One region of the Methylosinus trichosporium OB3b genome, then DNA from elsewhere that is predicted to be linked to it. Evidence: predicted binding sites of a transcription regulator. Region 1 holds the regulator's gene; each other region holds the start of a gene.

The links. The regulator PhoB, encoded in region 1, activates phosphate uptake and scavenging genes when phosphate is short. The targets are predictions, from matches to a motif close to TGTCATNNANCTGTCAT.
Region 2: a site for PhoB is predicted at 3,956-3,972, ahead of CQW49_RS18915 (DUF2794 domain-containing protein). Genes of this name have one in related genera too.
Region 3: a site for PhoB is predicted at 1,312-1,328, ahead of CQW49_RS07085 (YdcH family protein). Genes of this name have one in related genera too.

The regions. Positions count from the first base shown of each region.
Region 1 is NZ_CP023737.1:3,337,857-3,345,621, forward strand. Features, by position in the region: gene pstC (phosphate ABC transporter permease subunit PstC) at 109-1,029, shown strand; gene pstA (phosphate ABC transporter permease PstA) at 1,034-1,873, shown strand; gene pstB (phosphate ABC transporter ATP-binding protein PstB) at 1,870-2,655, shown strand; gene phoU (phosphate signaling complex protein PhoU) at 2,689-3,411, shown strand; gene phoB (phosphate regulon transcriptional regulator PhoB) at 3,408-4,151, shown strand; gene CQW49_RS15995 (outer membrane protein) at 4,165-4,797, opposite strand; gene CQW49_RS26115 (Spy/CpxP family protein refolding chaperone) at 4,905-5,687, opposite strand; gene CQW49_RS16005 (multicopper oxidase domain-containing protein) at 5,714-6,025, opposite strand; gene thrS (threonine--tRNA ligase) at 6,221-7,765, shown strand, end outside.
Region 2 is NZ_CP023737.1:3,990,982-3,998,746, reverse strand. Features, by position in the region: gene prmC (peptide chain release factor N(5)-glutamine methyltransferase) at 706-1,620, opposite strand; gene htpG (molecular chaperone HtpG) at 1,620-3,587, opposite strand; gene CQW49_RS18915 (DUF2794 domain-containing protein) at 4,032-4,445, shown strand; gene CQW49_RS18910 (outer membrane protein) at 4,528-5,343, opposite strand; gene CQW49_RS18905 (replication-associated recombination protein A) at 5,632-6,942, opposite strand; gene CQW49_RS18900 (ParA family protein) at 7,172-7,765, shown strand, end outside.
Region 3 is NZ_CP023737.1:1,477,231-1,484,995, reverse strand. Features, by position in the region: gene CQW49_RS25060 (hypothetical protein) at 1-247, shown strand, start outside; gene CQW49_RS07095 (hypothetical protein) at 259-582, opposite strand; tRNA gene CQW49_RS07090 (tRNA-Gln) at 979-1,052, opposite strand; gene CQW49_RS07085 (YdcH family protein) at 1,366-1,545, shown strand; gene CQW49_RS07080 (protein adenylyltransferase SelO) at 1,702-3,132, shown strand; gene CQW49_RS07075 (YdcH family protein) at 3,231-3,449, shown strand; gene CQW49_RS07070 (APC family permease) at 3,422-4,753, opposite strand; gene CQW49_RS07065 (class I SAM-dependent methyltransferase) at 4,750-5,478, opposite strand; gene CQW49_RS26045 (outer membrane protein) at 5,538-7,709, opposite strand.

The DNA of each region.
Region 1 (7,765 bases):
GACGTCGGCTTCCACCGCCAAACGAGAGACGACAGCGTGTCAGACCTGGCAATCGTGGCGGCGCCGCCTCGCGCCGCCGAAGTCGAGCGCGGCAAAGTTCTGCGCCGCATGGCTCTCTTCGATTTCTTCTTCCACAATCTCACGCGCTCGGCGGCGATCCTCGTCCTGCTGATCCTCGGCGGCGTGATCTTTTCGCTGATCTACGGCTCCCTGCCGGCGATCCGCGCCTTCGGCCTCGGCTTTCTGACGACCGAATCGTGGAACCCCGTCACCGAGAAGTTCGGCGCTGTGGCGCCGATCTACGGCACTCTGGTCACCTCCACGATCGCCATGATCATCGCCGTGCCGCTCGGGCTCGGCATCGCCATCTTCCTCACCGAGCTGTGCCCGCACGCGCTGCGTCGCCCGATCGGCGTCGCCATCGAGCTGCTCGCCGGCATTCCCTCGATCATCTACGGCATCTGGGGCCTGTTCGTGCTCGCGCCCTTCCTGCAGCAGCATGTGCAGCCGGCGTTGATCTCGCTGACCGGCGACATTCCGGTGCTGTCGAGCCTCTTCGCCGGCCCGCCCTATGGCATCGGCATGCTGACCGCGGGGTTCATCCTCGCCATCATGGTGCTGCCCTTCATCACCTCCATCTCGCGCGACGTGTTCGACACCGTGCCGCCCGTGCTCAAGGAAGCGGCCTCCGGCGTCGGCTGCACCACCTGGGAGGTGATGCGCTATGTCGTCATTCCCTACACGCGCGTCGGCGTCATCGGCGGCGTGATGCTCGGCCTCGGCCGCGCGCTCGGCGAGACGATGGCCGTGACCTTCGTCATCGGCAACGCCCACCGTGTGTCGAGCTCGCTGCTCGCGCCGGGCACGACGATCTCGGCGACCATCGCCAATGAATTCACGGAAGCGGTCGGCGACGTCTACACTTCCGCGCTGATCGAGCTCGGCCTCATCCTCTTCGTCATCACTTTCTTCGTGCTGGCGGCGGCGCGCTTCATGCTGATGCGCATCGAGCAGAAATCGGGAGCCTGACCCCTTGTCGCTCTATTCCCACCGACGCCGCGTCGACGTCGTCGCCAAGGCGATGTGCTGGGCCGGCACCTTGTTCGGGCTGGCCTGGCTCGTGCTGATCCTCGGCGCCTTGATCTATGAGGGCGCGCGCGGGCTGACGCCCGCCGTCTTCACCGAGATGACGCCGCCGCCGGGCGCGACCGGCGGCCTGCTCAACGCCATCGCCGGCTCGCTGGTGATGACGGTCATCGGCGTCGTCGTCGGCACGCCGCTCGGCATGCTCGCCGGCACCTATATGGCCGAATATGGCCGCTATTCGAAGCTCAGCATGGTGGTGCGCTTCATCAACGACATTCTGCTCAGCGCGCCGTCGATCGTCATCGGCCTGTTCGTCTACACGGTGGTGGTGGCGCGTGTCGGGCATTTCTCCGGCATCGCCGGCGCGCTCGCGCTCGCCGTGCTCGTCGTGCCGGTGGTCGTGCGCACCACGGAGGACATGCTGCTGCTGGTTCCGGGACCGCTGCGCGAGGCGGCGGCGGCGCTCGGCCTGCCGCGCTCGCATATGCTGCTGCGCGTCGCCTATCGCGCCGCCAAATCCGGCATCGTCACCGGCGTCCTGCTCGCGGTCGCCCGCGTCTCCGGCGAAACGGCGCCGCTTCTGTTCACCTCGCTCAACAACCAGTTCTGGAGCACCGATCTCAACGCTCCCTTGTCGAGCCTTCCCGTCGTCATCTTCCAATTCGCGCTCTCACCCTACAAGGACTGGCAGCAGCTGGCCTGGACCGGCGCCCTGCTGGTCACGATCGCCGTTCTGCTCCTGTCGATCACAGCGCGCGCTCTCAGCAGCGGAGGAAAGCACAAATGACCGCCATGCCGGTGATCGAAACCAAAACCTCCACCAAGGTCTCGGTGCGCGATCTGGACTTCTATTACGGCCAGTCGCATGCGCTGAAGAAGATCTCGCTGCCGCTCTACACCCATAAGGTGACGGCCTTCATCGGCCCGTCGGGTTGCGGCAAGTCGACGCTGCTGCGCGTTCTGAACCGCATGTACGACCTCTATCCCAGGCAGCGCGCCGAGGGCGAGGTGCTGCTCGACGGTGAGAATATTCTCGACCCGAGCGTCGACCTCAATCTCCTGCGCTCGCGCGTCGGCATGGTGTTCCAGAAGCCGACGCCGTTCCCGATGTCGATCTACGACAATATCGCTTTCGGCATCCGTCTCTATGAGAAGCTCTCGCGCAGCGAGCTCGACGGACGCGTCGAGGCGGCGCTGCGCGGCGCGGCGCTGTGGGACGAGGTGCGCGACAAGCTCAATTCGAGCGGCCTCGGCCTCTCGGGCGGCCAGCAGCAGCGATTGTGCATCGCCCGCACCGTCGCCATCCACCCGGAGGTGATCCTGTTCGACGAGCCCTGCTCGGCGCTCGATCCGATCTCCACCGCGAAGGTCGAGGAGCTGATCGACGAATTGTCGGAGCGCTACACGATCGCCATCGTCACCCACAACATGCAGCAGGCGGCGCGCGTCTCGGATTTCACCGCCTTCATGTATCTCGGCGACCTCGTCGAATTCGGCGAGACCAACACTCTGTTCACCGCGCCGCAGAGCAAGAAGACGCAAGACTATATCACCGGCCGTTTCGGCTGACGCGCGCGCCGCGCGGCGCATGAGGACGAGACCATGAGCGAACATATCGTCAGTTCCTACGACCGGGATCTCGAGGCGCTCGGCCGCCGGATCGCCGAGATGGGCGGCATCGCCGAGAAAATGCTGGGCGAGGCGATGGACGCCCTCGCCAATTTCGACACCGAGCTCGCGCACCGCGTCGTCGCCACCGACACGCGGCTCGACGCGCTGCAGCGTGAGATCGAAGAGAGCGCCATCCTCACCATCGCGCGGCGGCAGCCGCTCGCCGTCGATCTGCGCGAGTGCATCGCGGCGATGCGCATCGCCGCTGATCTCGAGCGCGTCGGCGACCTCGCCAAGAGCATCGCCAAGCGCACGGTGAAGATATTGGCCGAGGCGCGCGTGCCGCGCGCCATCATCGGGCTGAAGACGATGGCGGAGGTCGCCTCGTTGCAGCTCAAGGACGTGCTCGACGCCTATGCGCAGCGCGACGTCGAGCGCGCCAAGGCGGTGTGGGCCAATGACGTGGAGCTCGACGCGCTCGAGGACTCGGTGTTCCGCGATCTTCTCACCTTCATGATGGAGGATCCGCGCAACATCTCCTTCTGCACGCATCTCCTGTTCTGCTCGAAGAATATCGAGCGGATCGGCGATCACACCACCAATGTGGCGGAGACGATCGTCTATCTCGTCACCGGCGAATCCATGCCGACCGAACGGCCCAAGGGCGGCAGGCCGGCGACGCCGTCCGATGACACGAAAGAGCAGACGCCATGAACGAAGTCCGCGTCTCGGCGTCGCGCGAGACGCCGAACGACCGGGCGCCGCGCATTCTCGTCGTCGAGGACGAGGCGGCGCTCGCCCTTCTGCTCGCCTATAATCTCGAGTCGGAGGGCTTTCAGGTCGAGCATGTCGAGCGTGGCGACGAGGCGGAGATTCGCTTGTCCGAATCGCTGCCCGATCTCGTCATCCTCGATTGGATGCTGCCGGGCGTCTCCGGCCTCGAGATCTGCCGGCGCCTTCGCGCGCGCGACGACACGCGCACCATGCCGGTCATCATGCTGACCGCGCGCGGCGACGAGAACGAGCGCGTGCGGGGCCTCTCGGTCGGCGCCGACGATTATGTGGTGAAGCCGTTCTCGACGCCGGAGCTGATGGCGCGCGTGCATGCGCTGCTGCGCCGCGCGCGGCCGGAGCGGGTCGCGACGCGGCTGGTCGCCGGCGACATCGACCTCGATCGCGAGACGCGCCGGGTGAAGCGGGCGGGCCGCGAGATTCATCTCGGGCCGACCGAGTTTCGGCTGCTCGAATATCTGATGGAGAAGCCCGGCCGCGTCTTTTCCCGCGCGCAGCTGCTCGACAGCGTCTGGGGTCTCTCGGCCGAGATCGACGAGCGCACTGTCGACGTGCATGTCGGCCGGTTGCGCAAGGCGATCATCCGCGGCCGCGAGAAGGACCCGATCCGCACCGTGCGCGGAACGGGCTATTCCTTCGACGAGACCTTCGGGCGAGGCTGAGCGGCGAAGCAGCTCAGTGGACGAATTCGGCCTGCGTCGAGAGCAGGTCGAAGTGATAGTTCACGCCGGCGCGCATGAAGTGGAAATCGTCGACGCGTCGCGGCGCGGGGAAACGGGGCTGTCCGCCAGCCCCGAAATCGGTGTAGAGATATTCCGCCTTGACCGACCAATCGCGCGCGAAGGCCCATTCGAGGCCGCCGCCCGCGGTCCAGCCGTCGTGCATGCGGTCGCCGTCATGGCCATAGGCGTAGCCGCCGGTTCCAAAGAAGAGGAGATGATCGCTGAAAGGCAGGACGCCGACGCGGCCGCGCGCCGTGCCGAACCAGTCGAACCTCGGCGAGGGGAAACCGTACCGGCCGCTGTCGCCGCCGAGGCTCGTTCCCTGAAAATCCGTCTCGAGACCGACGACGAACAGCGGGCCGAGCCGGTAATTGTAACCGAGCTGCCCGCCGCCGAGGATGCCGCTGCGGTCGAGACCCGACGCCGACAGCCCGGCGCCGAGGTTCAGACCGGCGTAGACACCGCTCCATGCGTAAGCGGGCCGCGCTCCCCCGAACACCGTGGCCTGCGGCGGGAGATCGGCGGCGCGCACGTCGCCGGCGAGAAGCACGAAGGTCGACGCCAGTGCTGAAACGGTTTTCCTCATTCGCAGAGTCCTCTCCCGAAGCCGAGACACCGCTTGTCGCCGAAGCGTGTCTCTCGAATTTGTCGAGGAGTGTCCGGAATGTTTCTCGATAGGGGCGATCTCTAGCTCTAGTGTTTCATGCCTCCCATTCCACCTTTGCCGCCCATGCCGATTTCCATCACGCCTGTCATGGCCTCCTCGGCGGCCTTCTTCTGCTCGTCGGTCAACGTTGCGAACAGCGGCTCCACCGCCGTTCTGATGGCGCGAACCTGATCGAGATGAGCGCTCATATTACGCTCCATCATTTCTAGCTGCTCCAGCACGCCGCCCGTCATCTTATGGTCCTTCGCGGCGGCGCAGAATTGCGCGGTCTTCTGGCCGGCCGCGCGATAGGCGTCGGCGAAGGCATTCCATTGCGGCGCCTGGGCGTCGGTCAATTGCAGCTCTGCCTTAAGATAGGCGAGCCGCCCCTCGACATGGTCCGCGGGACCGCACAGGCGCTTCATCACCATGCCGCCGTGCTTGTCATGTCCCTCGCCCTCGGCGGCTTTGGCCGAGTCGCCATGGTCCATGCCGCCATGGTCCATGCCGCCGCCACCCATGCCGCCATGGCTCATTCCGCCATGACCCATTCCTCCCATTCCGCCCATGCCGCCCATTCCCCCCATTCCGCCCATGCCCCCGCCGCCGCCCTTGCCGTGATCCATGCCGCCGTGATCCATGCCGCCGTGGTTCATGCCGCCATGGCTCTCGCCGCCATGGCTCTCGCCGCCGCTCTGCTCATGGCCGGACATGCCATGGTCGGCGCCGCCGCTCGGCGGCGTGGATTGCCATTGCTGCGCCGACGCCGCTCCGCCGAGGGCCAGCAGCAGAGTCGCGGTCGCCACAGTCCATTTCGAGATCGTCCTCATATCGTCCTCCCTTTTTTGCAATTGCCTCATTCCACCTGGAACTCGCGCATCATCTCCATGTCCTCGTGCTCGAGGATGTGACAGCGATACGTGAAGCGTTCGGACGGCTCGGCGATGCGGACCGGCAGACGAGCTCGATCTCGACATCGGGATGAAAGCCCGGCGACGCCCGATTGGGCGCGCGGCGTGGGATGTCGCGCATGCCCTGCATCGCCTGCGTCGCGCCGGGCAGCCCCAGCGCCGCCGCTCCCGCTCCGGCCTGGAGCAGGAAGCGGCGGCGAGAGGGGGCGGAACCTTGCGTCATGGACTGAACTCCGGCGAGCGCGAGCTCGTTTCAACAGCGTCAGTCTGTGATTTAAGCGTCGGGAGCCGTGTCTTTGACTGTGGCATCTTGCCCCAGCGCGGCGGGTGTCTCCGGCCCTTTTTCATTGCCAAGCGCGGCGTCTGCTCTTAATCAGGCGCCGTTCGGGCCTTGCCCGATCTTCGCGACTTACGCCGATTCGTATCGGCGAGTGGGCGCAAAGGAGACGATCATGATCGCCGTGACTTTCCCCGACGGGGCGTCCCGTCAATTCGAGCCGGGCGTCTCCGGCCTCGACATCGCCAAGAGCATCTCCCCTTCCCTCGCCAAGCGCACCGTGGCCATGGCGCTCGACGGAGAGCTGCGCGACCTCGCCGACCCCATCGACCGCGACGCGAAAATCGAGTTCGTCGGCAGAGAGGACCCGCGCGCGCTGGAGCTCATTCGCCATGATTGCGCGCATCTGCTCGCCGAAGCGGTGCAGGAGCTGTTCCCCGGCACGCAGGTCACCATCGGCCCGGTGATCGAGAACGGCTTCTATTACGACTTCTATCGCTCCGAGCCGTTCACGCCGGACGATCTGCCGGCGATCGAGAAGAAGATGCGCGAGATCGTCGCGCGCGACGCCGCGATCACGAAAGAAGTGTGGACGCGCGATCAGGCCAAGACATTCTTCACCGCCAGGGGCGAGGCCTTCAAGCGCGAGCTGATTGAGAGCATTCCCGGCGGCGAAGATTTGAAAATCTATCGCCAGGGCCATTGGCTCGACCTCTGCCGCGGCCCGCATTTGCCGTCGATCGGCAAGGTCGGAACCGCCTTCAAGCTGATGAAGGTGGCCGGCGCCTATTGGCGCGGCGACCACAACAACCCGATGCTCTCGCGCATCTATGGAACCGCCTTCGCCAAGCAGGAGGAGCTGGACGCCTATCTGCATCGGCTCGAGGAAGCGGAGCGGCGCGACCATCGCCGCCTCGGCCGCGAGATGGACCTGTTTCATTTCCAGGAGGAGGGGCCGGGCACGATCTTCTGGCACGAGAAGGGCTGGGCGCTGTTCCAGTCGCTCGTCTCCTATATGCGCCGGCGCCAGAAGGCCGCAGGCTACAAAGAGGTGAACACGCCGCAGGTGCTCGACCGCGCCTTGTGGGAGACGTCGGGTCATTGGCAGACCTATCGCGAGAACATGTTCCTCACCAAGACCGAGGACGAACGCATCTTCGCGCTGAAGCCGATGAACTGCCCCGGCCATGTGCAGATCTTCAAGAACGGGCTGAAGTCGTACCGCGACCTGCCGGTGAAGATCGCAGAATTCGGCATTGTGCATCGCTATGAGCCGTCCGGCGCGTTGCACGGCATGATGCGCGTGCGCGCCTTCACGCAGGACGATGCGCATATCTTCTGCAATGAGGATCAGATCATGGAGGAGGCGTTGAAGATCAACGACCTCATCCTGACGATCTATCGTGACTTCGGCTTCGACGACGTCGTGGTGAAGCTCTCCACGCGGCCGGAGAAGCATGTCGGCTCCGACGAAGCCTGGGCCAAGGCCGAGGCGGCGCTCTACAAGGTGCTCGACGAGCTGAAGGCGCGCGGCCTGAAGACCGGCGTCAATCCGGGCGAGGGCGCCTTCTACGGCCCGAAGCTCGAATATACTCTGCGCGACGCCATCGGCCGCGAATGGCAATGCGGCACGACGCAGGTCGACTTCAACCTGCCGGGCCGATTCGGCGCCTTCTACATCGGCTCGGACAGCGAGAAGAAGACGCCGGTGATGATTCAT
Region 2 (7,765 bases), 650 kb from region 1:
TGCATGGGCGTCGCCGTTTCATCCCGTCATGTCGGTAGAGCGCAAATACGCGACCGCTGATTACGCGACCGCAAAATCACGCGACCGGACGCACGCTTGGACGTGGTCGCGCGAGGAGGCCATCGGCGGCTTCATTCGCTCGCGTCTCGCCGCGCGAGCGCGCCCCCGGAGAGCGATCACGCGAAGACGCAGCGCAATGCGCGCCCGCGCCTCGTCGCAATCCCCTGGCGAGCGCCGGCTGCAACGCCGGCGTTTGAGTCCGTTTCGAGACGAAAACGCTTCCCGCCCGTTCGAGACGAACTCTTGCGAGCTTGCGCCGCGTCCATTGACGCGGACTGCGGCTCCCTCGACGCCGCGACGCTCGCGCGGCGTTCTGCGTCTGTCGAGAAGCCCGTCCGGCTCCACTCCGCCGCCTGAACGCGCTGCACTTCAGATCAGCTCGATTCGGAGCCTCGACCGCCCTGTTCAGACCAGAGCCGGGATTCTCGACGATCGAGCCGCTTGTTCCGTTAAGGGCGCTTCCGAGTTGATCTGCGCTCCGGCGAGTGACGAGCGATTCGCATTGCGTCTCGTCCCGTGAAATCGGCGTTCAATCGAGAAGGACTATAATCTAGCCCCCTCCTCCCGCCAAGCGAGAGATCGCGCCCTCGCGCATTTAAATAGGGAGTGTAGCGAATTTGTCACGTCCCCCGCTCGCGCTTTTCGTCACCGCGCGCGGAATTCGCGATCCTCCCACCGGCTTCGGTCTCGGCGGCGCGCGGCGACGGCGCGCTCGCAACCAGCAAAATCCTCGCGAATTTCGGCGATCTCGAGGCCGGCCGCTTCGAGCAACGCGGCGATCGACGCCGCCTGCCCCGCTCCCGCCTCCAGCACCGCGAGCGCGTGCGGCGCCAATATGCGCGGCAGATCGGCGATGATCTCACGATAACATGCGAGTCCGTCCGCGCCGCCGTCGAGCGCGAGCGAGGGATCGTGAAGCCTCACCTCGGGCGCGAGCGTCGCGATCTCGCCGCTCGCGACATAGGGCGGATTCGACACGACGAGATCGAAACGCGTCTCGAGCGCCTGCGCCCATCGCCCACGCAGGATGGTCGCGCGCGCGGCGATGCCGCAACGCGCGATATTGACGGAAGCGGCCGCGCAAGCCTCTCCCGAAAGATCGACGCCGACTGCGCGCGCCTGCGGCAGCTCGGACAAGAGCGCGCAGGTGATCGCGCCCGAGCCGACGCCGAGATCGAGAATTGTGAGCGCATCGTTTCGACGCTCGCGCAACAGATCGAGCGCCAGCGCGACGAGCGTCTCGGTGTCGGCGCGCGGATCGAGCACATCGGGCGCGACGACGAGGTCCTGCGTCCAAAATCCGCGCGCGCCCAGGATGCGCGTCACCGGCTCGCGCGCGGCGCGCCGGCGTGCGAAATCATCGAGCCGGCGTTGCACGCACGGCGAGAGACGCGCATGCGGCTCGAGCAGAAGATCGGCGGCCGTCATCTCTCCCGCCGCGAGCAGCAGCGCGCGCGCGTCGCGACGCGGCTCCTCCACGCCATTCTTCTCGAGGAGCGAGGCGACGCGGTCGAGCGCCGCCGCGCGCGTCTCCCCGAGAGCGGGTGAAGCTGCGTCCATCACTCGGTCTTGCACACCGTCTTGGCCAGCAGCGCCGTCACGCGCTTCGCGAAGGCGCCGGCGTCGAGCGGCGCTTCGCCGTCGGCGATGCGCGCCGTGTCGAGCAGCAGCCAGAAGCCGTCCTCGGCGCTGGCGCGATCGGCCTTGGACTTCTTCGCCAGCGCGACGACGACCTCGTGACCCGGATTGATCTCCAGCACCGGCTTGCCGAGCAGACCCTTGCCGCTCTCCGCGAGCATGCGCGCGAGCTGCAGATCGAAGCCGTGATCGGGCGCGACGAGACAGGCCGCGCTCTCGCGCAGACGCGTCGACACGCGCACGTCGTCGACATGCTCGCCGAGCGTCTCCTTCATCATCGCGGTGAGCAGAGCGACCTCGGAAGTCGCTTCCGCCGGCGGCGGCTCGGCGGCGCCTTCGGGAGTCGGAATGGAGTCGATGTCGGCCTTGCCCTGCGTCGCCGATTTGAACGGCTTGCCGTCGAAGCCGAGCGCGCTCGTCACCCAGAAGCTGTCGACCGCCTCGTCGAGCAGCAGCACATCGACGCCCTTGGCGCGAAACGCCTCGAGCTGCGGGCTGGCGGCGAGGCGCTTCTTGTCGTCGCCGGTGATGTAATAGATCGCCGTCTGATTGGGCTTGAGGCTCGCGACATAATCCTTCAACGACAGATCGCCATCGGGATGCAGCAGGCTGGAGAAGCGCGCGATGGCGAAAATCTCGTCGCGCCGCTGCGGATCCTCGTGAAGGCCCTCCTTGATCACCGCCCCGAAATTCTTCCACAAGGACGCGAATTTCTCCGCGTCTTTCGTCGCGAGGTCGGTGAGCTCCTTGACGATGCGCGTGGAGATGGCCTTGCGCATGGCGTCGAGCAGCGGATTATTCTGCACCATCTCGCGCGACACGTTGAGCGGCAGATCGGCGCTGTCGACGACGAGACGCATGAAGCGCAGCCACGGCGGCAGCAGATCGATCTCGCGCGAGATCAGCACGCGGCGCACATAGAGCTTGGTCCGGCTCTTGCGCGCGGGATCGAAGAGATCGTAAGGCCGCGAGCCGGGCGCGAAGGCGAGCACCGTATATTCGATGCGCCCCTCGGCGCGCCAATGCACGGTCAACGCCGGCGCGTCGAACTGTCCCGAGAGCTGCTGATAGAAATCCTCATATTCCTTTTCGGTGATCTCGGATTTGGATCGCGTCCACAGCGCCGAGCCGTCGGTGAGACGGCGCGGCTCCGCGCCCGGCGCCTCGACGAGATCGATCGGAATGGGAATCGCGCCCGAATGCTCGCGCAAAATCTCCTCTATGCGCGAAGGCGCGAGGAACTCGTCCGATTCCGCGTTCAAATGCAGGGTCACGCGCGTTCCCGGATCGGGCGCGTCGGCGAGCGGCAGCGATGAAATCTGAAACGAACCCTTGCCGTCCGAGGTCCAGAGAAACGCGTCGCTCGCGCCGGCCCGGCGCGTCGCCACCTCGACCTTCTCGGCGACCATGAAGGCCGAATAGAAGCCGATGCCGAAACGGCCGATCAGCGAAGCGCTCTTCTCGCCGCCTTTCTTCTCGAGATCGTCGAGAAAGGCGCGCGTGCCGGAGCTGGCGATGGTGCCGAGCGCGGCGACGAGATCCTCGCGCGACATGCCGACGCCATTGTCGGCGACGGTGAGCGTGCGCGCGTCCTTGTCGATGGAGATGGTGACGAGCGGCGCCGCGGCCTTCGCGGCGAGCGCTTCGTCGGACAGCGCGTCATGGCGCAGCTTCTCGATGGCGTCGGCGGCATTGGACACGAGCTCGCGGAGAAAAATATCGCGCTCGGAATAGACCGAGTGAGTCATGAGCTCGAGCAGGCGCGCGACATCGGCCTGAAAACCGTGATCGCTCTTCGTCGCATCGATCGTGGTGGTTTCGTCGTGATCGCTCACGGGGATCGTCTCCAATTTTCGCGCTTCGCCCGTCGTCGCCGCCGCGCGGCGCATGGGCGCGCCAAGTCTTCGTCGATCGGCAATGCCTTCGTCGATCGGCAATGCGCGCTCCCGCCCGGCCGGCCGGCCGGCGCGAGCGGAGCGCGACGCTCATATCGGCGATCGATCCACGAGTTGCAAGGCGGCGGAAGCGCCGAAAACAAGACGGGCCGGCGCGAGCGTCGCTCGGCCGGCCCGTCCATCGCCACGAACTCATACTACTCGAACCGACGCCCTTCCGGGGGGCTGGGGGGCTGACGAATTCCGGAAGACCGCGTTCCGAGCCTGTCGAGGCAATGATCGGAATATTGGTCGCTCCCTTTGGCGCGCAAGGGGCTCGATAGGGGCGAAAATGTGAATTCGTCGCTCCGGCCGAGCCGGGGCGTCGCAGACCCGTCACAAATGCGCTTGCTCTCGCCGCGCGCCCGCGCAATCATGGGGTTCTGAAGAGGGACCGGCATGAACGAGATGGAGACGACGGATCCGAGCGGGCGGCGCGGCCCGTTCGCCGTGGTGGCGGGTCGCGCGAATAATTCGGACAGAAGCGCCCCCTCGCGGCGGGAGGCGCCGCAGGTCGTCTCCTTCGATCGGCGTGAGCTGCGCGTCCTCTTCGATCTATATGGCGCCAAGGTCGCGGCCGGAGAATGGCGGGATTACGCCATTGATTTCTCTCCCGCCAAGGCGGTGTTCTCGATCTTCCGCCGCGCCAGCGAGGCGCCGCTCTATCGCGTCGAGAAAGACCCGGAGCTCGGCCGGCGGCAAGGCGCCTACAGCGTCGTCGCCGCGAGCGGCCTCGTGATGCGCCGCGGCCATGACCTCGCGCGCGTGCTGACAGTGTTGCAGCGCAAGTTCGAGGTGGTGCGCTCCGATTGACGTGCGAAGCGCGGGAAGCAACGCGCAAGAAAAAAGCCCGGCGCAAAGCTCCGGGCTTTTTCGCTGTAGCTGCAAGCGGTGATCAGTATCTCGCGACGACCGGGGCTGGCGGCGCTCCAAACAGATCGAAGTGATAGTTTACGCCAGCGCTGATCGTGTGGAAGCGATTCTGGACGCCGACTTGATTGGCGACGAGGCCCAGAAGCGCGTAGGAGGCGTCGTGACCGCGCTCGAGCTCGGTATAAAGATACTCGACCTTGGCGGACCAGCGCGGCAGGAACGCCCATTCGACGCCGCCGCCGGCCGTCCAGCCGGTGCGCACATCGCTGTTGGAAACAGAGACGGTCACCGGGACGCCCACCGCGCCGCCGGAATAAGTGGCGCGATAGCCGCCATATGCGAAGCCGCCCGTGCCATAGACGAGCAGAGTGGGCGCGACCGCGTAGCCCAAGCGGCCGCGAACGGTGCCGAACCAATCGAGCTGCTGCCGCGCGTTGACGAACGGCGTGTAGCCGAATTGATTTGTCGGGCCGAAGCCGTTCGAATAGCCGTTCACGCCAGCGCCGCGGAAATCTGCTTCGAGGCCGACGACGAAACTGGTTCCCGCAAACTGGCGATTATAGCCGATCTGGCCTCCGCCGAGGACGCCGTCGACCGCGCTCGACGGAAAGGACCAAAAGGCGATCGGAGTTCCTGCGGCGCTCACCGTGCCGGCGATCGACTGCTTCTCGCTCCAACCATAGCCGATATTCAAACCCGCATAGACGCCGGTCCAGGTGAACGCGGGAGCCGGCTCGACAAAAGCGACCGGAGCTTTCGCGGACGGAAGGTCGGCGGCAGAGGCCGACGAGACGGCGAAACCCAGCGTGATCATGCTGAGAGCAGACAGCGTTTTCATAATTCCCTCCATTATCGGAGCGGCGCGACAAGCGAATCAATCAGCCACTCGGCGTTTCATCGATCCGACGCGGAGTACGCCCGGCCAACGGCTACGTCAACGCTCTACAGCCGCGATACTCGCCTTGGGGATGATTTCGCGCCCAGTTGTGGCAATTCTGCTACAGTGAATATTCACATTATTGATTTGAATTCACACCATAACCGAGCGCAGGCGCTCAGGTCGCCCCGCACAGAGACGAGGCAAAAATCTAACCTCCGATCTACTCACGTTTTTTCGAGTGATCTGTCATCGAGGCTTCCGCCGCTCTCGGCGCAGGCGCTCCCAATAGTCCAGCCGCTTGCCGATCTCACGCTCGAAGCCGCGCTCCACCGGCCGGTAGAATGTCTGGCGGCCGAGCTTCTCGGGCCAATAATCCTGGCCGGAAAACGCCTCTGGCTCGTCATGGTCATAGGCGTAGCCATCGCCATAGCCTTCGCCCTTCATCAATTTGGTCGGGGCGTTGAGAATGACCTTGGGCGGCATGAGCGAGCCGGCCGCCGCGGCGACGCGGCGCGCCGCCTTGTAGGCCACATAGCCGGCGTTGGATTTGGGCGCAGTGGCGACATAGATCACCGCCTGGGCCAGCGCCAGTTCGCCCTCGGGGCTGCCGAGAAAATCATAGGCGTCCTTGGCGGCGTTGGCGACGACGAGCGCCTGCGGATCGGCGAGCCCGATATCCTCCACCGCCATGCGCACGATGCGCCGCGCCAAAAACAGCGGGTCCTCGCCCGCGTCGAGCATGCGCGCGAAATAGTAGAGCGCCGCGTCCGGGTCCGAGCCGCGCACGCATTTGTGCAGCGCGCTGATGAGATTGTAATGCCCCTCCTGCGCCTTGTCGTAGAGCGGCGCGCGCCGCTGCACGACCTCGGCGAGCCGCGCGCGGTCGAAGACTTCCCCCTCCCCCGCCGCGCGCCAGATGTCCTCGGCGAGCGTCAGAGCGGCGCGCCCGTCGCCGTCGGCCATGGCGATCAGCGCTGCGCGCGCCTCGGCGTCGAGCGGCAGCGGCCGATTCTCCGTCTGCTCGGCGCGCGCCAAAAGCTTCTCGATCGCCGCGGCGTCCAATCGCTCGAACGTCAGCACGCGCGCGCGAGAGAGAAGCGCGGCGTTGAGCTCGAACGAGGGATTCTCCGTCGTCGCGCCGATCAGCGTGACCGCGCCATCCTCCATCACCGGCAGGAAGGAATCCTGCTGGGCGCGATTGAAGCGATGAATCTCGTCGACGAACAGCAGCGTCCCCTGGCCCACGGCGCGGCGCGCGCGCGCCGCCTCGAAGGTCTTCTTCAAATCGGCGACGCCGGTGAAGATGGCGGAGATCTGAACGAAGGCGAGATCGGTCTCATGGGCGAGCAGGCGCGCCACCGTCGTCTTGCCGGTGCCGGGCGGCCCCCAGAAGATCAGCGAGCCGATCGACCCGGAACGAATCATTCGCGTCAGCGCACCGTCGGGGCCGACGAGGCGCTCCTGGCCGGCCACCTCGTCGAGGCGCCGCGGCCGCAGACGATCGGCGAGCGGATGAGGCGTGTCGCGGCCCGGCGCGGCGGAAAAGAGATCGGTCATGGCGCTATCATAAGCTCCTCGCGCAATTGCGCCGCCCGCCCGCAAGGGCGGCGCCGCGGTCGTTCGTATCCCCGCCCCTTTGCGGAACCTTAACCATGGTCGGAGGCGATTAACTGGGGATTAACCTTTCGCAGGTTAAGAAGAAGCGTTAATATTTCACGATCCTCCCTTGTGTTGCGTGGCGTCCCCGGCTGCGTAGGAGCCCAACTTTCAACACAGGTCAACTCGCATGCGCACCATCGCATTCGTCACGCAAAAGGGCGGAGCCGGAAAGAGCACGCTCGCCAGCAGCATCGCCGTCGCCGCCCGTCGGGCGGGAGAACGCGTTTTCATCATTGATTTGGATCCGCTGCAATCATTGGTCAAATGGTCGCAGGCTCGCGAGGCCGCGGACGTGCCGGTCGAGCATGTGCCGCCCGCCAAGCTCGGCAAGGCGCTCGCCGCGCTCGAGAAGAAGGGCGTGACGCTGGTGGTCATCGACGCGCCCGGCGCCGATTCGGAAAATTCCGACGCCGCCATTCGCGCCGCCGATCTCTGCATCATCCCGGCGCGTCCCAATGTCTTCGATCTGTGGGCGAGCGAGCTCACCCGCGCGAGCATCAAGGACAAGAAGAAAGAATACGCCTTCCTGCTCAATCAATGCCCGCCGGCGCAGCAGAACTCGCGCGTCGAGCAGGGTGTCGCGACTCTGCAGGAGATGGGCGCGCTGCTGACGCCGCTCATCTCCTCGCGCGTCGACTATCAGGAGGCGGCGCGCCTCGGTCTCGGGGTCAGCGAGCTGCATCCCGACGGCGTCGCGGCGCAGGAGATGCGCGACCTGTGG
Region 3 (7,765 bases), 1.9 Mb from region 1:
CGAGCTGCCGAGAACCCCTCCGGAGGAGGCCGTCCAGCTTCTCGAAAGCTTCGCCGCCGAGCCGGCGCCCTCCGCCGACGCGATCACAGCGCGCGTCTCCCGACCCTGTCGCGCGAAATTCGATGAATTCCTGCCGCCGGATTTGCTGCGGCTCGTGACGGCGGTCGAACATCTCGACATTGGCTCGATCCCGGAAACCGCGGGCGCGGTGATCGGAAAATCCGCGCCGCTTCGACGCGGGGAGTGAAGAGCGTTCTCTCAGGGCCGCTCGAAGAGAACGCCGTAGACGGGCCTGGCCTCCTCGAGGTCCGTCGTCCGGCCAGTCTGGAGGGTAAGAACGGTGGGAGGAAAGCCGCCGCTGATCTCCAGGCTTTCCAGCACCACGGTGCTTGCCTCTCCTCTCCGCAGGCGCTTGAAGTAGCGGTTCCCATGTCTGTCGCCGGCGATGATCGGCCGGCCCTCAAACCATGTGAGCGCATCGTCCGGGGAGACTGGATCGCCGATCATCAGCATCTGGCCGTCCAGGGCGACGGGCTCTGCGCTCTGACCAGCAGCTTCGACGAGCCCCTTCACCGTGGACATATGCCCACGGTTGGCGCGGACGAGGCGTAACCTCGCCGGCGCGAGGAAGGCCGGAGGTTCAGTCGTGGGGATATCCCCACGACTCGCACGGACGGGGAAAGTTCAACTGTCACCTTATGGGGACGATTGCCGATGACGGCAAGACCCGTGAGATGGTCGCCATCCCGACCCGCAAGCTCGCCTGGGGTTTGCGCCACGATGGCGCAAACCTTTGAATAGGATCCTCCAAATTTGGATCGTCCGGGCCAGTCGTCACGATATCGTTACCTGAGCGCGGATGTACCGCCGGGGCGTTTTTCTTTTCTGGGGGAGGAGCTGGACGGTCGCCGCTTGGTGACCTGAGAGCGACACGCTGGCGCGAGCCTGTGACACGAAACTGTAAGTTATTGATTTTGTTGGCTGGGGGACCTGGATTCGAACCAAGATTGACGGAGTCAGAGTCCGCAGTTCTACCGTTGAACTATCCCCCACCGCCCCGCTGACGCGAGAATCGCGGCGTGGGAGACGATGTAATGAGCCCTTTGGATCGTGTCAACTCGAGTTCCGCCATTGCTTGCGGCCGGGGGGCGAGCCGAAGCGAGGCGCGGGACGGGGTTGGATCGAGGGATTGGCGGCGCCCGCCCCGGGGGAGGCGCGAAATTATCGACAAATCGTTTAGATTCGGACGCTTCCCCGCGCTTTTTTCGCTCCCTGCGCGACATCGTTCCCTCTTGCGGGACGCCGGCTTTGTGTCACACTTCCTTCGTCCTTCTGTCGTGAAGACGAAACCAAGGGAGGCGCCATATGTCGCTACAGGGTCATCTCGTCGAGCTGGAACGCCGTCACGAGGCGCTCAAGAAAGAAATCGAGCAGGAGCAGCATCACCCCCGGCGCAATGAGGTCAAGATCCACGAGCTCAAGCGCAAGAAGCTTCAGCTCAAGGACGAGATCGCCAAGCTGCGATGCGGGCCGACATTGCATTGACGAAGCCAGGATTCGACTGAGAAAAGCGCCCGAGGCGGAGAGCGATCTCCGCCTTTTTCTGTTCATGAGCCGAAATCATGGGCCGAAAGCGTCGCGTCAGGCGCCGCGCTTGCTTCACCCCCCTCGACGATTCCCCGAGCCGAAGAGGCGCTCCTCATGCCGCTTTCCCCGCGCTATCGCGCCGCGCCTCTGCATTCGACGCTGGGCGACGAATTCTTCGACCGCGTGCAGCCAGCCGACTTTCCAAAACATATTCTGCGCCATCGCAATCAGCGCGCCGCCGCCACGGTCGGCCTCGACACGCTGACCGACGAGGAGTGGATCGCTTTCTTCGGCCGCTTCGAGCCGCTGCCGGAGAATTTCCCCGAGCCGCTGGCGCTGCGCTATCATGGCCATCAATTCCGTACCTATAATCCCGATATCGGCGACGGCCGCGGCTTTCTGTTCGCGCAATTGCGCGACGCCGAGGACGGCCGCCTCCTCGATCTCGCCACCAAGGGCAGCGGCCGCACGCCCTGGTCGCGCCAGGGCGACGGCAGGCTGACGCTCAAGGGCGGGCTGCGCGAGATTCTCGCCACCGAGATGCTGGAGGCGCTCGGCGTCGAGACGTCCAAGAGCTTCAGCCTGATCGAGACCGGCGAATCACTCTATCGCGGCGACGAGCCCTCGCCGACGCGCTCGGCCGTGCTGGTGCGGCTCTCGCATTCTCATATCCGCATCGGCACGTTCCAGCGCCTCGCCTTTCTCGACGATCAGGCGGCCATAGCGAAGCTCGTCGATTATTGCGTCGCTCAATATTTTCCCGAGCTCGCCGACGCGCCCGCCGAGAGCCGCGCGGCGGATTTTCTCGCGCGCGTCACCGCGCGCGTGGCGCGGCTCGGCGCGCGCTATATGGCCGCGGGCTTTGTCCATGGCGTGCTCAACTCCGACAATATCAACGTCACCGGCGAGAGCTTCGATTACGGCCCCTGGCGCTTCGCGCCGCGCTACGATCCGCAATTCACCGCCGCTTATTTCGACGACAGCGGGCTCTACGCCTTCGGCCGCCAGCCGGGCGCGCTCGGCTGGAATCTGACGCGGCTCGCGGAAACCGTGCTGCCGCTCGTCGGGCTGCAACGGTCGCAGGCGATTCTCGGCGAATTTCAGCCGATCATCCAGCGCGAGTTCCAGCTCGCTCTCCTCGACCGCTTCGGCCTCGCGCCGGCGGCCGAGGCCGAGGCGGAGGCGGCGCTGGCCAAGGGTCTGCTCGAATTTCTCGGCAAGACGCAGGCGGGTTTCGAGCAGACCTTCTTCGACTGGCGCGGCGGCCTCGCGAGCCGCGAGCGCGCCGCCCGCAGCCCGCAGGCCGCGCTCTATGACGCGCCCGAATTCGGCCCGCTGCGCGAGGCGCTGGCCGCCCATGAGACGGCGCCGGCCGCCAATCTCGACCATGCCTATTTCCGCCGCGACACGCCTTGCACCATGCTGATCGAGGAGGTGGAGGCGATCTGGACGCCGATCGCGGCCGCCGATGATTGGAGCGCGCTCGACGCCAAGCTCGTCGACATCGCTGCGATGCGCGAGGCCTATGGCCAGGGCGCAGCGTGATACGTCTTGAACAAGACACCCGGCGCGAGCGATAATCAGTAGCGGCGACTCGGGGCTCATGCCGAGCGTCGATGCGGTGGTCCGGTCGGTGGTGGCGAATGGTCGACAAGCTCAGCGAGGCCGAGCAAGCGGCGCTCCAGATGGAATTGGAGCGGGTGCGGCTGGAGCACCGTGATCTCGAGGCGGCGATCGACGCGCTGCTCGCCGTCGGAGCCGTCGATCAATTGCAGATCCAGCGGCTCAAAAAGCGCAAATTACTGCTGCGCGACCGCCTCGCCTTTCTCGAGGATCAGCTGACGCCCGACATCATCGCCTGACGACGGCCGCCGATCGCATAAGCGAGAAGGCCGGCGCCGATCAGCGCCGCCGCCGCGATGAGGGAGGCCGGCCGCATCGCCACTGTCGCGATCAATAGGCCGGTCGTCGCCGTCAGAAACAGCAGCGCCGCGGCGAGCTGCGGCGCCTTGCGCAGCGCCGAGCCTTCGCGAAGCCGCCGGATCAGCCAGCCGAGCACGACGGCGCCGGCCGAGAGGCTGAGCGTGACGCCGGCGAACTCCAGCAGCGTGCGCAGTCCCGCGCTCCAGACGACGACGAGGCTCATCGCCGCTTGCGCCAGCACGGCGATGCGCGGATGATCGCCATGGAGCCGGCCGAGCGGCGCCGGCAGCACGCCGTCCTGCGCCATCCGCGCATAGACGCGCGGGCCGCTGAGCAACATGGACGAGGCGGAGGTGACGAGCGCCAGCGCGATCAGCGCGCTCAGCGCCTGCTCCGCTTGCGGCCCGCCGATCGCGAGCGCCGCGATCGCGCCCGATTCGGCGACGCCTCTGATCTCCTGCGGCGGCGCGGCGTAGAGGATGACGGCGCTGACGCAAAGATAGAGGGCGATGACGAGCAGCGTTCCCGCATGCAGCGCACGCTCGACCGTGAGGCCGCCGCCCTCGACTTCGCCGGTGACATAGACCGCCGCGTTCCAGCCGGAATAAGCGTAGGAGATCCACACCAGCGATCCGGCGAGAGCGAGCAGAGAGAAGGTCTCGAGCGCCGGCGCCGGCGCCGCTCCGATCGACGCGACCGCGCTCGGCGCGCCGAAAGCGACGAACAGGGCGATCGCGCCGATTTTGACGGCGACGGCGAAGTTCTGCAACGCCACGCCGGGCGTCGGCGCGAGCGCGTGCAGCAGGCCGAGCGCGACGACAATCACGGTCGCGACGAGCGGCCCCGAGGTTTCAGGGCCGCCGGCGCGGGCGAGATAGAGCTGCGCGCCGAGCGCCGATGCGGCGATCGGCGTGGTGAAGCCGGCGACGAGCGAGATCCATCCCGCCGCGGCGCCGGCGGCCGGATGGATCAGATGGCGCAGGAAGACATATTCGCCGCCCGACTCCGGATAGCGCTCGGCGAGATCGGAATAGACGGCGACGCCGGCGAGCGCATAGACGCCGCCGAGCAGCCAGGAGAGCATCACGAAAGACGGCTCGCCGAGGTCGGCGAGCGCGAAGCCGGAGGTGGTGAACACCCCCGTGCCGATCGTGTTGGCGACGACGAGCGCCGCCGCGCCGAAGAAGCCGAGCAGCTTGCGCTCGCGCCGCGGCGTCGCGGCGAGCTTGCGCGCCTCGCTCATTGCTTTTCGAACACGAGGAAATATTGGCGCGGCAGAAAATCGTAGCTCTTCACGAAGGAATAGCCGGCCGCTTCCAGCTCCTTCTTCACCTCTTCGGGCGGAATGCGATGCTCGACCGGCGGGCCGTCGGGCGAATCGGCTTTGAAGTCGATGATGACGAGCCGTCCCTTCGGCGTGAGCCGCTCCTTCAATGCGGCGAAGTAGCGCTCGCGATAGCCGATGTGATGAAACGTGTCGACGACGAGCGCGAGATCGACCGGCTCTGGGAGATTGGCGCTCTCCGCGGTGGATTGGACCGGCGTGAGATTGGCGAGCCGCTCTCGCTGGGCGCGCTCGCCGAGATAGGTCACCATGTCGGGCTCGACATCGACGGCATAGACTTTTCCGTGCGGAATGCGCTTGGCGATCTTGGCGGCGAAATAGCCGGTGCCGGCGCCGATGTCGGCGACGCGCTCGTTGCGCGAGAGGCGCAGCGCGGCGATCACCTTCTTGGGCTTCTGCCAGGCGTCGCGCGCCGGGTCGTCGAATTTCTTCACCCATTTGGCGGCGTCGTCGAAGCGCTTGTGAAAGGCTCCGTCCGGCGACGGCGCGCCGTGGCCGCCGCCATGCTCGCCGCTCTGGCCCTCGTGCTGCATCGGTTCCGGCGCCTGCGCGCGCAGCGCCGGCGCGCCGAGAAGAGCGAGCGTGAGAACCACCGCCGCCGCTTCGATGACATGCTTCGACATTCTCATTTCTCCCCTGCAGATCATGCGCGGCGTCGCTGCTGGCTCCGCCGCGCCTTGCGTCAGAAGCCGAAGTTCACGGCCGTGTTCACCTCCCATTGCTGGCCGAGCTGCGGTCCGTTGAGGCGCTGATAGACCGGCGCGCCCGCCTCGGCGGCGATGCGGATCGGCTTGAAGCCCTCGAGCTTCAACAAATATTCGAAGCCGCCGAGCAGCTTGACGCGCTCGCCGCCCTGATATTCGGGAACCGTGCCCTGCATCGCGCCCCACAGAAGATTGTCGTGCCCATAGATGCGATCCCATATCGTCGCCGCGACGCGGCCCGTCGCGGCGAGTCCGGGCATCAGATCGAAGGCGCCCCAGGCGGAGAGCTCGTTCGACGGCCCGCGCAGATAGCCGGCGTTGTTCACGCCGAGAGCGACGCGTCCACGATAAATGGCGCCCCAGGACCAGGGGGCGAGCTTGCCGGTATAGGTGAAGCCGAACAGAGCGTCATAGGTGCCGGTTCCGAGCTGCAGCCCGTAGAAGCCGCGCTTGGTCTGATATTGCCCGGACGGGTGCATGTGATCGATCTCCTCGGCGATGCTTCCGGTCGGCACGCTGAGCCCGAGATTCACATGCAGATGGTGCACCTCGTCCTGATGCAGTCGGAACAGTCCCTGGACCATCGTGTCGCCCCAACCCTGCGTGCCGGAATAGGTCGGCCCGAGCACAGTCGATCCGCTCGCCCCCTTGAACACGGTCATCTCCATGGCGCGATCCGACAGCGAGCCCATCACCATCACATTGAACCAGTCGGTCACGCCGAACATCATGTGGAACATATGCATCTGCATCTTCATATTGTCGGGCGCGACGCGCAGCGTGCGCGTCGGATTGGCGCCGAAATAGTTGGGAAGCGCCGATATGCTGTTCGGAACCCAGGGAATCCGCGTCACCTGCGCCGGCGCGATCTGCGTGTCGTCGATGTAGTTGCCGCGCATCACCGAATAGCTCGGCGTGTAGGCGAGGCGCACATGTCCGGGGCCGACCATATGCGCGCCATAGACGCCGGCCGGCACCACCGTATGCATTCCGCCGCCGCCATGCCCCCCGGCAGAGCCGCCGGCTCCATGGCCGTCGACGGGCGTATCGGCGTCCTTGGCCTCGTCCTTCATTGCCGCGCCATGTCCGCCGGCTCCACCTTGTCCGCCGGCGCCGTGACCACCGCCTTTCCCTCCGCCGTCACGCATGCCGCCGCCGGGCTCTTCCATCTGCGCGCCTTCGGCTTTCGCGCCGGCGCCATGGCCGCCGGCGTCCGCCTCCGCACCGCCGGCGCCCGCTGTCTCGCCGCCGAAATGATAATCGAGACCGACGCGCACGATGCTGCCGCTCATGCGCGGAGAGCCGGCGCTCGTGGTCGTCCAATCGGCGGGGGCTCCGGCGTTGCCGCCGAAGGCGCTGGCGGCGGCGATCGGATAAGCGGAGGAGGTCGTGCGCGTGGCGCCGCTGTCGAGAGAATAATAGAGATATTCGCCCTTGAGGCTCCAGCTCGGCGCGAACATCCATTCGACGCCGGCGCCGGCGGTCCAGCCGGAGCGCGTCGTCAAATTGTCGAGCGCCGCGCTCGCATTCTGCGCCGGCGCGCCGGCGGCGTTCGCATAGAGCGAGTTGAGTCCGAATTTGTAGCTGACGCCGCCGAAGGCGAGGCCGCCCGTTCCATAGACCAGCACGGTCGGGTCGACGAGAAGGCCGAGACGCGCGCGCACCGTGCCGAGAAACTGCAGCGCGCCGCCGCCGTCCACGGTGTTGATCAGGCTGTCGCCTCTGGTGAGGATATTGCGCGAGACGCTGGAGACGCCGCGCATCTCGCGGCCCTGGGCGACGCCCTGGAGGTCGGCCTCGAAGCCGGCGATGATCCCGCCGAGGTGATCGAAACGGAAATTATAGCCGATCTGCACGCCGCCGAGGAATGCGCCGCCGTCATTGCCGTCGATGGAGCCGTTCAACGGCGACCAGAAGCGCGCCCGCGCCGGCCATTGGACCGGATCGGTGAGATAGCGTCCGGTCGGCGTCGGCCCGGTCGCATAGACGATCGGTCCGCTGCTCGCCGAGGCGCCGCCGACATTGAAGCCGCCATAGAGGCCGGTCCACAAGGGCGGCGGCGGACGCGGCGCGGCGTCGAGATCGGCGGCGAAGGCGCCGCCGGCGGCGAGCGTCAGCGCGCTCGCCGAGGCTGTGAGAAGCAATTTCATGTCGGGGAATCCTAAAAGGATGAAATTCGTCAGGTAGAAAGAGGAGAGAAGCCCTG